4 regions of the Streptomyces sp. NPDC005281 genome follow, and region 1 is predicted to be linked to each of the others. Evidence: riboswitches for the same ligand, from Rfam matches in the RefSeq annotation. Region 1 holds a riboswitch; each other region holds the start of a gene.
What was found. Region 1 has a riboswitch for cyclic di-AMP ahead of ABZV42_RS35045 (transglycosylase SLT domain-containing protein). Riboswitches for the same ligand answer to the same signal wherever they lie in the genome.
Positions count from the first base shown of each region.

Region 2: it holds a riboswitch for cyclic di-AMP, as region 1 does, so the genes downstream of both, ABZV42_RS06975 (M23 family metallopeptidase) here and ABZV42_RS35045 (transglycosylase SLT domain-containing protein) in region 1, are expected to answer to the same signal.
Region 3: it holds a riboswitch for cyclic di-AMP, as region 1 does, so the genes downstream of both, ABZV42_RS22745 (NlpC/P60 family protein) here and ABZV42_RS35045 (transglycosylase SLT domain-containing protein) in region 1, are expected to answer to the same signal.
Region 4: it holds a riboswitch for cyclic di-AMP, as region 1 does, so the genes downstream of both, ABZV42_RS09420 (LysM peptidoglycan-binding domain-containing M23 family metallopeptidase) here and ABZV42_RS35045 (transglycosylase SLT domain-containing protein) in region 1, are expected to answer to the same signal.

Region 1 covers NZ_JBEXGX010000035.1:44,491-47,870, reverse strand. Annotated here, with positions in the region: gene ABZV42_RS35050 (CocE/NonD family hydrolase) at 1-690, shown strand, start outside; cyclic di-AMP (ydaO/yuaA leader) riboswitch at 1,221-1,376, shown strand; gene ABZV42_RS35045 (transglycosylase SLT domain-containing protein) at 1,380-2,162, shown strand; gene ABZV42_RS35040 (Cof-type HAD-IIB family hydrolase) at 2,376-3,185, opposite strand.
Region 2 covers NZ_JBEXGX010000003.1:400,430-403,809, reverse strand. Annotated here, with positions in the region: gene ABZV42_RS06980 (aldo/keto reductase) at 1-501, opposite strand, end outside; gene ABZV42_RS06975 (M23 family metallopeptidase) at 636-1,670, opposite strand; cyclic di-AMP (ydaO/yuaA leader) riboswitch at 1,682-1,838, opposite strand; gene ABZV42_RS06970 (PP2C family protein-serine/threonine phosphatase) at 2,051-3,151, opposite strand.
Region 3 covers NZ_JBEXGX010000016.1:46,578-49,957, reverse strand. Annotated here, with positions in the region: gene pcrA (DNA helicase PcrA) at 1-1,187, opposite strand, end outside; cyclic di-AMP (ydaO/yuaA leader) riboswitch at 1,481-1,650, shown strand; gene ABZV42_RS22745 (NlpC/P60 family protein) at 1,658-2,842, shown strand; gene ABZV42_RS22740 (tellurite resistance/C4-dicarboxylate transporter family protein) at 3,109-3,380, shown strand, end outside.
Region 4 covers NZ_JBEXGX010000005.1:107,472-110,851, forward strand. Annotated here, with positions in the region: gene ABZV42_RS09415 (SGNH/GDSL hydrolase family protein) at 1-691, opposite strand, end outside; gene ABZV42_RS09420 (LysM peptidoglycan-binding domain-containing M23 family metallopeptidase) at 995-1,918, opposite strand; cyclic di-AMP (ydaO/yuaA leader) riboswitch at 1,923-2,080, opposite strand; gene ABZV42_RS09425 (tyrosine-protein phosphatase) at 2,721-3,380, shown strand, end outside.

The sequences.
Region 1 (3,380 bases):
ACGCTGGTCACCCGGGGCGCCCTGAACCTGTCGGCGCGCCAGGGCCCCGAACAGGCTGTGCCCTGGAAACCGGGCACCGCGGAGAACGTGGTGCTCGACCTGAACGCCATCGGCTACGCGTTCCCGGCAGGCCACCGCATCCGGCTGGGCGTCTCCTCCGCGTACTGGCCCTGGATCTGGCCCCAGCCGGGCTCGGAGGCGGGCTTCACCCTGGAGCCGATCGGCAGCGTCCTCGAACTCCCGGTACGGACACGGGAGTCGGACCCCTCGATCACCTTCGGGGAGCCGGAGGAGTACGAACCCCTCGGCGTGACCGTCTCCGAGACCCTGGACGAGTCCCGGCCGCGGCGCCTGGTCCTGCGCGACGTGGCCGCGGAGACCTGGCGCCTGGAGACCGACCCGGGCCACGGCGGCACCCACGTCCATCCCGACGGCCTCGAATACACGGAGGAGGCCCGGGAGACGTACACGATCGACTCACCGGACCCGCTGTCCGCCGGCGCCCGCTCGGCGTGGTCGATCCGGCTGCACCGCCCGGACCTGCCGTGGGACGCCCGAGTCGAGACGGTCTCCGCACTCACCTGCGACGCGCGGGACTTCATCACGACCGACGAACTCGTCTGCAAGGACGGCGGCGAGGTCGTCTTCCACCGGACCTGGGAGAAGAGAATCCCGCGCACGGCCGGCTGACCGAGCCGACACGAGCCACAGGCAAGGGAGTTCGCGTTCCCTCGCTCGCGTGCACACCGAACGCCGTTGAAAAGAGCCGCACTTCACCTGGCGTCCGCCTGGGTTCGGCTCGCTTCCGGCCGGCGGTCCCGCCCGGACGGCTCGGGCCCCGGACGGGGCCCGCCCCGACGTGTCCCACGCCACAATTCCCGTCGCGTCAGGGGCCGATCGGCCCCCTCCGAAGAGCCCGCCGGCGCTCACCGACCCACGCCTGATGCCCGATTTACCCCTCATGCCGCCTTAATGCTCTTTGGTCTCGTGAGTTGAGTCACCGGCGTGCCGCACCGCCGCCGCGCACCGTTCTCGACCCAACCCCTTCGCCAAAGGCAAGTTGAGGATCCAATTCCGGCACAATCGGACTTTTTACCCTCGCCTTAACCAGGCGAAAGCGATCTTCGCGGTCAAATCTCGTCTTGTTTCGGACATGTGCTCTCGCATACGTTCTGGTCGACCCCGGGCGGATCGCCGAATCCTGCCGCCGCCCGGCAACCCATCGACCCACGCCACGGCAGGAGCGGGGGAACCACAGGTAAGCCGCCGATCCGTACATACCGGACCGGCTTGGGGTGAAGCCGCGCTCACAGCGCGGCCGGGCATCTCCCGCCCGAACCCGACAGCTCACCTCGCAGGCGTCGGAGAGGAAATTCGCCATGCCCGTACGAGCCAAGCACCGTCGCATGAAGACCAACGTCATCACCCGGGGCATGATCGCCGCCGGAACGGGCGGCATCGCCCTCGCCCTTCCGCTCGTGAGCGCGACCGGCGCCAGCGCCGCCACTCCGGCGCAGGCCCCCCAGGTCGCGAAGACCGCCCACACCGCGGTGGTCCCCAACGTGCAGCTCGTCACCTACAAGGTGGTCGCCGGCGACACCCTGTCCAAGGTGGCGCAGAAGTACCCCAAGAGCGGCGGCTGGAAGAAGCTGTACACGGCGAACCGCGCGGTCATCGGCGACAACCCCGCCCTGATCCGTCCGGGCCTGAAGCTGACCGTCGGCACGAAGTCGCTGGGGTCGACGACCGTCCGCACCACGGCGAAGACCACCGCCACCGCCACCGCCGCCGTCGCCAAGTCCAAGGTGACCACCGCCACCCAGGCCTCCGTCAAGTCGTACAGCAACAACCTCGACGGCTGGATCAAGCAGTCCCTGGACGTCATGGCCAAGGCGGGCATCCCCGGCAGCTACGACGGCATCTACCGCAACGTGATGCGCGAGTCCTCCGGCAACCCCAACGCCATCAACAACTGGGACTCCAACGCCGCCGCGGGCATCCCCTCCAAGGGCCTGCTCCAGGTCATCGACCCCACGTTCCAGGCGTACCACGTCTCGGGCACGTCGATGAACATCTACGACCCGGTCGCGAACATCACCGCCGCCTGCAACTACGCGGCCAAGACCTACGGCTCCATCGACAACGTCAACGGCGCCTACTGATCCACCCCGCACCCCCGTTTCTCACCGCACCCGCCGACGGCGCCTTCTCGGACCGTCGGCGGGTGCGGTTGCGTCGTGGCCCGGCGCGCGTGTCGGACGCGTCGCCGGGCGGGCGACGACGCGCACCGGCGGAGTGCGGGCTGACGGGTGTGCGCGGGCAGGCGCGCGAACAGGTGCGCGCGGGCAAGCGTGCGGGCGGGTGCGGCGGTGGCGCTAGAAGCCGAAGAGGCGCTCCAGGACCACCGCGATTCCGTCGTCCTCGTTCGACAACGTGACCTCGTCGGCCACCGCCTTCAGTTCCGGATGCGCGTTGGCCATCGCCACACCTCGGGCCGCCCAGTCGAACATCGGGATGTCATTGGGCATGTCACCGAAGGCCAGCGTCGCGCACGGGGTGAGACCGAGGTGCGCCGCGGCGAGAGCGAGGCCCGTCGCCTTGGTCACCCCGCATGGCTGGAGTTCGACGGTGCCGGGCCCGGACATGGTCACCGTCGCCAGCGAACCGACCACTCCCCGTGCCGCTGACGCCAACTCGTCGTCGGACAGGGACGGGTGGCGCAGCAGCACCTTGCTGATCGGCTCCGCCCAGAGGTTGTCCCGGCGTGGCACCCGCACCGCCGGCAGTGTCGGATGCGGCATGACGTACCCCGGCTCGATGAGCGTCAGCCCGTCCACCCCGTCCTGGTCGACCGCCGCGTACAGCATCCCGACCTCCGCCTCGATCTTGCCGAGCGCCGTCTCCGCCAGCTCTCTGTCCAGGGTCACCGACCACAGCATGCGGTCGGTGCCGGCGTCGTAGAGCTGCGCCCCCTGCCCGCACACCGCCAGTCCCTCGCCGCCGAGTTCATCGAGAAGCGGGCGCACACGCGGTGCGGGTCGGCCCGTGACCACGAGATGGCGGGCACCTGCCCGGGTCACGTTCGCCAACGCGGCGCGTGACCGGTCGGAGAGTGTGTCGTCGCCGCGCAGCAGCGTTCCGTCCAGGTCAGTGGCGATGAGTGAATATGCAGTCGGAGCGGCCATGATCCGAAGAATACGGATCCGACGACTCATCGGCCCGGCGTGAACCGGACGACGTCCGGTATCCCGTCAGCAACGCCGTTCACCGCACGGCGGTAAGCGCGTTGCGACCGATTCGGATCACCCAGGCTCCGCTTCCGCCCACACCGACTTTCCCGAACACGACCGACCACAACACCCCAACGCCCCCTGCATGAA
Region 2 (3,380 bases), on a different contig from region 1:
CTCCAGGGACTCCCGCAGCCGCTCCGGCGAGATGTTGGAGGCGGCGATGTGGCGCACCTTGCCGGCCCTCACCAGCTCGTCGAGGGCGCCGATGATCTCTTCGACCGGCACTTCCGGCTTGTCGAAGTGCGTGTAGTAGAGGTCGATGTGGTCGGTGCCCAGGCGGCGCAGTGAGGCGTCGGCCGCCGCCTTGATGTTGGCACCGGACAGACCCGGGTACTCGGGGTGCTGGCTGACCTTGGTGGCGACCACGATGTCCGCGCGGTTGCCGCGGCTCTTCAGCCACCTGCCGATGACGGTCTCGGACTCGCCGCCCTCGTTGCCCTCGACCCACGCCGAGTAGGAGTCGGCCGTGTCGAGGAAGTTGCCGCCGGCCGCCGCGTAGGCGTCCAGGACGGCGAAGGACCGGGTCTCGTCGGCCGTCCAGCCGAAAACGTTGCCCCCGAGGGAGAGCGGGAAGACCTCGAGGTCGGACGAACCGAGCTTGCGGAGAGAAGTCATGTGGGACTTCAACGCCCGGGCCGGATGGATGTATTCCGCAATCACCTCGGGACGGCCGGGTCCCACGCCGGTGTGCTCACCTGCCTGACCGACAGCCCTGAAGTCGGGGGGGGTGACGACAGGGCTGCCGGAGATCAGGGGTTGAGGCCCTTGCTCTGGAGCCACGCCATCGGGTCGATGCCGGTGGCGGCGCCGCCGGGGTGCACTTCGAGGTGCAGGTGCGGCCCGGTGACATTGCCGGTCGCGCCGACCCGCCCGATGACATCGCCGGTGGCGACCTTCTGGCCCACGCCGACGCTGATCGACGACTGGTGGCAGAACCACAGCTCCGTGCCGTCGTCGAGGGTGAGGATCGTGCGGTAGCCGTACGAGCCCGCCCAGCCGGCCTCGGTCACGGTGCCGCTGTGGATCGCCTTGATGAGCGTTCCGGTGGGCGCCGCGAAGTCGAGTCCGGTGTGGTAGCCGGAGGACCACATCGAGCCGGCCTCACCGAAGCGCGAGGTCAGGGTGTACGAGGAGGTCGGCAGCGAGTAGCTCTTGGCGAGCTCGGCGAGGCGCTCCTTCTCGGCCTTCGCCTTGGCCGCCTCCTCCGCCTTCTGCTTCACGGCGGTGGCCTTGGCCACGGCGTCGTCCTGCTGCTTGGCGGCGAGTGCGACGGCCTTCTTCGCGGCGGCCGTCTGCGCGGCCTGCTGCGTGGCGGTGTCGGCGTGGTTCTGCTGCGACTTGGCCTGCTGCATGATGCGGTCGCGCAGCGCCTCACCGGCGTCGCCGGCGCCGTGGGCCGCGTCGGCACTGGTCAGACCGGCATCGGTGAGCGGAGTGGTGGAGCCCTTGGGGGCGCTGGACCCGCCGTCCGATATCAGGGCCTTGGCCGAGGCGGTGACCGACGACAGGTCGGGCAGCGAGATCGAGACGGGCGGCTTGCCCGGAGCGGCGCTGGCGATGCCGCCCGCTCCGACGGCGGCTATGACACCGACGCCGAGAACCGTGGAGCTGCGGGCGAGTCCTCCGCCGCGCTGCTTGCCCGTGCGGTGCCGGCCGCGGACGGGAGCGACGGAATCCTCGGTGGGGTTCCACTCCTCCCAGGGCCCCTCGTCCGTGGCATAGCCGAAGGTGTGTGTGTCATTCGGCGGGAACGAGGTCGGCTGAGCGGGCCGGTTTGACGCCACGTGGGCGCACTCCTTTCCTTCCTTGCCGCCTACCGGGTTAGCTGACGGGTTCGGAGCAGGAAGGTCTCCTACGGGCGTACTGCCACCGTGCGTGCACGGCGGGTTACGCTCGATTCACCCCATGGGATGGGTCCCCGGTTCCCTTGCGGGATTCCGCGCGTGCGCACGGAGCCACCTCTTGTGACGGCTGTAACGGCCGCGCTGCGTTATCGAACGTTAATAGACCCGGGCATCGAATTCCAAGCTGTTCCGACTGATCATTAACGGCTTTTGGCTTGGACTTTGGGGTCATGAGCGATGAAAAACGGGCGAGTTGGCCGCATGTCACCTGCACGTGCTTCCCTGACGGCCTGTTCGCGGGCGGCCGTCGCGGGCACCCGTCACGCGCGCCGGACGGCGAGCAGCGCCAGATCGTCCGTCAGAGCGCCGCCCGTGTGCCGGCGAGCCGCCTCGACCAGGGCGGTCAGCAACTCGTCGGGCGCGTGGAAGACGCGTCCGGCCAGCCAGGCCGCCGGATCGTAGAACTCCCCCCGCGGATCGCGGGCCTCGGACAGTCCGTCGGTGTGCAGGAGCAGCGTCGCCCCGCGCGGAAAGCGGTCCTGCACCGTCGGGGCGTGCGGGCTTCCCAGCTCGCTCATCCCGAGAGGCAGCGCGAACACCTCGGCGCTGAGGACGGCGAGCGTGCCGTCGGGGCGCAGCAGCAGGGGCGGTGGATGGCCGCGGTTGACGACACGTACGACGTCCTCGCCGTGCGGGATCTCGGCGAGGACGGCGGTCGTGAACCCCTCGGCCGCCTCGACGCCGTCGCGCCGGGTGCCCGCGCGCGTCAGGGCCCGCTCCAGGCGCCCCGCGACGCCCTCCAGCGTCGCCTCCTGCTCGGCGGCCTCCCGGAACGCGCCGACCACCGTCGCGACGGCGGCCACCGCGGTCATCCCCTTTCCCCGTACGTCCCCGACGACCAGTCGTACGCCGTGCGGGGAGTCCTGCACCGCGTACAGGTCGCCGCCGATGAACGCGTCCTCCTGCGCCGCCTCGTACCGGGCCGCGACCTCGAGCCCGGCGATCCGGGCCTCGGGCTCGGGCAGCACGGCGCGCTGCGCGAACTCGGCGATCTCCCGGACGGAGGCGAGCCGTTCGTCGCCGCGCCTGACCAGGATGTTGATGAGGACGGCCAGGACGGCGGCAGTCGTCACGGTGACCACCTCGGTGACCGCGTCGACGTGCAGGACGATCCCGAGCAGGAAATGGACCACGAGCACCGCGCCGACGGCGAGTACACCGGCGAGAACGGTGCCGCGCAGCGAGTAGAGGGGTGCGGCGACCAGGGGCGCGGCCGTGAAGAAGGGGGCGGCGGTGAATTCCGCCGGGGTGAAGTAGTCGTAGAGGACCCCTGCGGTGACGAGCAGCGCGGGCAGGATCCGGACGAAGGCGCGGGCGCGCACGATCCTGCGGGGGCAGGCTCCCGCAGGACCGGCCGGCACGGCGTTCCCCGGCCGCCGGGCACCGGGGGACGGCGGCCGGGCCCGGTCATCGGGGTGTCCGGTCCGCCGCTCACCTCCTGGCTGCCCCACCCGTCCAGAAGAACCGGTGCGGGGGCGGCGGGCGACCGGTGTGGCCCGACCGGGGGAGAACGGCGTCCGCCGGAGGGAATCGGGACCGGGCCGGAGAAACCGCGGCCCTGAAAAGCCGTAAGGGGCCGGGGCCGGAAGA
Region 3 (3,380 bases), on a different contig from region 1:
TTCGAGCCGGCGCCCGCGTTGGTCCACAGGTTCTTGGGGCGACGGGACTCGTTGCGCTCGATGACCGCGTTGGCGGCGGACAGGATCGTCTGCGTGGAGCGGTAGTTCTGCTCCAGGAGGATCGTCGTCGCGTTCGGGTAGTTCTCCTCGAACTGGAGGATGTTGCGGATGGTCGCGCCACGGAAGGCGTAGATCGACTGGTCCGCGTCACCCACGACACACAGCTCGGCCGGGGGCAGGTCGAACTCGCCGGGCGGTACGTCCACGGGGTGCTCGGAGGTGCCCACGAGCTCCCGGACCAGCGAGTACTGCGCGTGGTTGGTGTCCTGGTACTCGTCGACCAGGACGTGCCGGAAGCGGCGGCGGTAGTGCTCGGCGACGTCCGGGAAGGCGCGCAGCAGGTTGACCGTGGTCATGATCAGGTCGTCGAAGTCGAGCGCGTTGGCCTCGCGCAGCCGCGACTGGTACATCGCGTACGCCTGGGCGAGGGTCTTCTCGAAGCCGTCGGTGGCCTGGGCGGCGAAGTCCTCCTCGTCGATCAGCTCGTTCTTCAGGTTCGAGATCTTGGCGCTGAACGACTTCGGCGGGAAACGCTTCGGGTCGAGGTCGAGATCACGGCAGACGAGCGCCATCAGCCGCTTGGAGTCGGCGGCGTCGTAGATCGAGAACGAGGAGGTGAAACCGAGCCTCTTGCTCTCGCGGCGCAGGATGCGGACGCAGGCGCTGTGGAAGGTCATCACCCACATCGCGTTGGCACGGGGGCCGACGAGCGCCTCGACGCGCTCCTTCATCTCGCCCGCGGCCTTGTTCGTGAAGGTGATCGCGAGGATCTGGCCGGGGTGAACGCTCCGCTCGCCGAGCAGATGCGCGATCCGGTGGGTGAGCACCCGGGTCTTGCCGGAGCCGGCGCCGGCCACGATGAGCAGCGGGGAGCCGGAGTGGACCACGGCGGCGCGCTGGTTCTCGTTCAGTCCGTCCAGCAGGGCCGCCGGGTCCACGGCGGGCCTGGGGGCGCCGTCGCGGTAGTACGCGTCCCGGTTCGGCGGCATGTCGAACTTCCCGCCGAACAGATCGTCCGGAACCTGCTCCGGTACGTGATCGTCCTCGGGCGGCGGCGGGTGTTCTTCCTCGTGGGCCGCGGAGGGCTTGAGGTTCGCCAGGAAGCTGTCGTCAAAGAGGCTGCTCATCGCTCTCCGAGTCTAGGCCGCCCCACCGACAGCCCGCCGCCACCCGGAGAACTCGACGGGCAGTCGTGACAGGACTCTCCCGGACCATGACCATGTGCGATCGATCGATCACCGAAGGTCAAGCCGAGGGCAAAGTGGTCGGATTGGCGCGATTGGCACGCGGAATGCGGCGGGTGCGGCCAAGGTCACGAAAATGTATCGGGCATATCGCACATCAACCTTCACATGGGCCACACCGGTTGGCTAGCGTGCCGGAAGGCCACTCGACCACAACCGGCGAACGTCGCCGGGCCGAGCGGCCTCCGCCGATTCCGTACGCCGCGAGGCCGCCGGAGCCGGGGACCCACCGACCTTGGGGTGAATCGGTCCAACCGCCTTGTGGGGCAAGGACCGTAGGGCAACCTTCCGGAACCACCCGCCCGAACCCGACAGCTAACTCGGCAGGCGGATGACGGAAGGAGTCGCCTCTCTTGGCGTCGCACCGCAAATCGCGTCCTTCGGGTACGCGCATCGCAGGCATACGGACCCCGGCCCTCGCCACGGCGGCCCTCACCTCCGTGGCCCTGCTCTCCCAGACCGCCAACGCGGCCCCCTCGGCCGAACCCAGGCCCCGCATCGAAGAAGTCTCCAAGAAGGTCGACGACCTCTACCACCAGGCCGAGACGGCCACGAACAAGTACAACGCGACCCGGGAGAAGACCGCCGAGCAGCGCAAGCGCGTCGACACCCTGCTGGACGACGTCGCCCAGCGCACCGAGAAGCTCAACACCGCTCGCGAGGAACTGGGTTCGTTCGCCGCGGCGCAGTACCGCACCGGGGCCGCCGCGCCCGACACCGCGACCCTCCTGCTCGCGGACAACCCGCAGGACTATTTCGACCAGACCCAGTTGATGAGCCGCCTGACGTCCCGCCAGAAGGCGTCCGTCGACGACTACATCACCGAGCAGGCCGCCACCACCAAAAAGCGGGCGGAGGCCACCCGGAGCCTGGAGTCGCTGACCGCCACGCAGAAGGAACTCAAGACCTCCAAGGCCGCGGTGCAGCGGAAGCTCACCGAGGCCCGCGACCTGCTCTCGAAGCTGAACGCCGAGGACAAGGCACGGCTGGCGGCGATCGAGAAGAAGAAGCAGGAGCAGGCCGCGGCCAAGGCGGCGGAACTGGCACGGCAGCAGGCCGCCGCCGAGAAGGCCGCCCGGAAGCAGTCTTCGGGCACCTCGACCGGTTCGGCATCCGGCTCGGCGACCGGGTCCTCCGCCGGGTCGGCGACGGGATCGGCGGACACGGACTCCTCGTACACGGCGAAGGCGGCCAAGGCGCTCGCGTTCGCCCGCGCGCAGGTCGGCAAGCCGTACGTCTGGGGCGCCACCGGCCCTGACTCCTACGACTGCTCGGGCCTGACCCAGGCCGCGTGGAAGGCCGCCGGCGTCAGCCTGCCGCGTGTCACCTACGACCAGGTGAACGCCGGCACGACGGTCCCCCTCGCCGACGCCCGTCCCGGCGACCTCGTCTTCTTCTACGACGACATCAGCCACGTCGGCCTCTACATAGGCGACGGCATGATGATCCACGCGCCGAAGCCGGGAGCGTACGTCCGCGAGGAGTCGATCTACTACGGCGGCACGTCGATCATCCACAGCGTGGTGCGCCCCGGGTAGGCCGGGACCTCTCCACGGGGCGCGCTCGCGGGAGCCGAGAGGCCCGCGCGCGTGCCCCGCGCGCTCGCCCCGCCCCGCCCCTCCGCGGCCGCTCACGCACGCTCGCCCGCGACCGGTCCGGATGCCAGGCGCCGGTCCTCCGGATGCCCCGGCGCCGGTCCTCCGGACCAGGCCAAGGACGCGGGGCTCGGCCCGCCCACCCGCGTCCGCACGGCGCCGGGGCTTCCTCCGGTCTGATCCGCAGGACAGGCCCTAGCATCGGGCGCATGCCTGAAACACCGGACATGCCGGACACGTCCTCGTTCCGCACCTGGTGGGCGGGGCGGCCGCCCGCCGCGGGGGCCGCCGTCATGGCCACCGGCATCATCTCGGTCGGGCTGCACCTGACCGGCTACGAGACCCTCTCCCGGATCGCGCTGGTCCTCGCCTCGCTGGCCTGGCTCGGGCTCGCCGCGGACTTCCTCGTCCGCCTGGCGGACGACCGGGAGCAATGGACGCGGCAGGCCGGCACACCTCCCGGCCTCACCGCCGTCGCGGC
Region 4 (3,380 bases), on a different contig from region 1:
GTCCGATCCACGGGACCAGATACTCGCGCGCCCACTGGATGTTGTCGCGACGCACCTCCAGCGTGCCGCGCGGCGGGAGGGGCGGCCAGGGCTGGTCCGGGTCGGCCGGCACCTCGAAGCCGAGTAGCTGTCCGGCACGGAGCGCCACCCGGGTGTGCCCCTCGGGAGAGAGGTGCAGCCGGTCGCCGTCCCAGGCACGCCGGTCCTGGATCGTCTTCAGGGACCAGAGGTCGAGGACGGGACAGCCGTAGCGGTCCGCGATGGCCCGCACATGTCCGTTGTAGGTGGCGATCTTGCCGCGCAGGTGCTTGAGCACGGGGACGCCACGGGTGTCGAAGCCGGTGGTCACCATCACGGTGCCCACGGCGGAGGTGAGATCGGCGACCGCGCGCTCGAAGCGCTCCGCGACCTCGTCGGGGTCGGTGCCGGGGCGGATGATGTCATTGCCGCCGGCGCTGAACGAGACCAGGTCCGGGCCGAGTTCCTTGGCCCTCTGGAGCTGGGACTCGACGATCTGGTCGAGCAGTTTGCCGCGCACGGCGAGGTTGGTGTAGTCGAAATCGCCTTCGGGCCTGCGGTCCGCGAGAAGTACCGCGAACCGGTCGGCCCAGCCGACGAACGCTCCGTCGGGCCCAGGGTCGCCGACGCCCTCGGTGAAGCTGTCCCCCACCGCCACGTACGACCCGATCACCGATCTGTTGTCACTCTTCGAATCGTCTGCCACATCGAGCATGATTAACCCTTCGATGTGAGCTACGCGACCGTAGGGAAGGGTTGACGGGCGGTGAGATAAGCCACTCGCCAAGCGTTGGTCAACTCCGGAATAAGGCTCGCGGCAAGGACGTTGAAGCAGCGATCGCTCAGATGCCCCGAAAACCCGATCTCTCAGGTGCCCCGGAAACCGGTGCCGCGGGAACACCGAAGGCCGGACCCAGGGGATCATGGGGTCCGGCCTTCGGAGATCGTCCTGCCGTCAGGAGCAGGAAGTCGGGCGTCAGCCCACGGCGACACCGTGCGAGCGCAGGTACGCCACCGGGTCGACGTCGGAGCCGTAGTCGGGCGTGGTGCGGATCTCGAAGTGCAGGTGCGGTCCGGTCACGTTGCCTGTCGCGCCGGAGAGGCCGATCTGCTGCCCCTCGGTCACGGTCTGCCCCGCCGAGACGGACAGCGACGACATGTGGGCGTACTGGGAGTACTTGCCGTCGGCGTGCTGGATGACGACCTGGTTGCCGTAGGCGCCGCCCCAGCCCGCGGAGACGACAGTGCCCGCGGCGATGGACTTGATCGTGGTGCCGGTCGGGACCACGAAGTCCACGCCCGTGTGGTAACCGCTGGACCACATGCTGCCCGGCACCTTGTAGCCGGTGCCGATGCTGCTGCTGTCGACCGGCAGGGTGTAGCCGGAGGAGCTGCTGGTGGAAGCGGTGCCGGAGGAGGCGGCCGTGTCGGCGGCCGGGGTCGCCGCGGACGTCGTGGCGGTCGTCGTGGCGGACGCCGTCGAGGCCGTCGTCGAGGCCCTAGTCCGGGTGGCCGAGTGGGCGACGGTGGCGGCCTTCTTGCCGAGCGACAGCTTCAGACCGGGGTGGATCAGCGACGGGTCGCTGCCGATGGCCGAGTGGTTGTCGGAGTAGATCTTCTTCCAACCGCCGCTGACGTTCTGCTCGTCGGCGATCTTCGAGAGGTAGTCACCGGACCTCACCGCGTACGTCTTCGTGGTGGCGGCCTTGACGGTCTTCTCGGCGGGGGCGGCGGTCGCGGCCCGCTCGACGTGCTGTGCGACGGTGGCCTGGGTCGCGGCGTGGGCGCCCGTGGCTCCCATCAGAGGCAGCGCGAGTGCGGCGCCACCGGTTCCGGCCACGGCGATCGAGCGGGTGAAACGCAGGGACTTGGGACGGCGGTGCTTACCCTTCGCGGGCATGGCGATTTCCTCTCCGGCGCCTGCGGGGTGAGCTGTCGGGTGCGGGCTGGAGATGCCCGGCCGCGCTGCTGCGCGGCTGTACCCCTAGCCTGTTCCGGGAACCGGACCAGGCACGGAACCTGTGGGTCCCCCGCTCCTGCCATGTACGGGTGAGTGTGCGGATTCCGGGCGGCGGCAGGATTGGGCGTCCGTCCGGATTGAGGCAGAACGTAAGCGAGATGAGAGCGCGTCGACAACTATGTGCGGTTTCTGTGCGCTCGCCTTTCTTGATCCATGCGGAAATCGCCGTCACCCTCCGTGGAATGACGATCTTCCGGACATCTCAACCCGCCCGTAATGGCGGGGCGTTGAGAATCGACGACGACAACGCATCGTCACGAATATGACGCTCCTCACGCGACTCGCCCCAGTGCGCCTTATTCCAGGGCCAGTTGTAATGAAGGTGCTTAATCGGACAGAACGGTCAGATGTGACGTGGACGGATATCCGGCACATCTGGATCTCCGTGCGGAATGACGCGCAAATCACCGATCGTGCGAATGCCGCATTTGGGAACAATTCGTCACGGAATCCTCGAGGTGGGGGCGTGCGGTGGATCACTCGATTCGTTCGAACGCGCATCCGGCAGCGCGGAGCCGTGCAGCGAGACCATCAAGGGGTCCCGTCCGCGAGGCGGTGCCTGTGGACAACTCATTGCCCGAGGAACCCATGTCGTATCGTCGAGAGCGCGAGCCGGTACAACTGCCGACGAGCGACGCCGAGTCCAGTCCGGCGACGCCGGAGGCCAATGGGAGGAGCCCCCGTGACGCAGCAGATCCCGTCGACCGAGCCCGAGCTCGGCGGAGTGCGCAACTTCCGCGACGTGGGCGGACTGCCCACCGCGGACGGCCGGCGCGTGCGCTACGGGCAGCTGTTCCGCAGCGGCCACCTGGCACACGCCACGGAGGAGGACGCCGCGTTCCTCTCCTCCCTGGGACTCCACACGATCTTCGACTTCCGCAATGCCGCGGACCAGAAGCTGGAGGGCCCGGACGTCGAACTGCCGGGCGTGCGGAACATGAACCTCCCGCTGACCGACCCGGCGGACGGCAGCGAGTTCTGGAAGATGGTCCGCGAAGGCGATCTCGACCAGCTGCGCGCGCTCCTCGGTGACGGCAAGGCCGCGAACCGGATGATCAACTCCTACCGCGCCATAATCAAGGAGCGAACGGCCGAGCACTCCCAGGTGCTGCACGCCCTGGCCGACGACAGTGTTCCCGCGCTGATGCACTGCGCCGCGGGCAAGGACCGCGCCGGACTGTCCATCGCGGTCACCCTGCTCGCCCTCGGCGTCGAGCGCGAGGCGATCGTGGCCGACTACCTGGAGTCGAACGCCGCGCACCGCCGTTACAAGGTGCACCGCAACAGCTCCTCGACCGGGGCCTACTCCCCCGAGGTGATGGACCTGCTCAGCCCCCTGTTC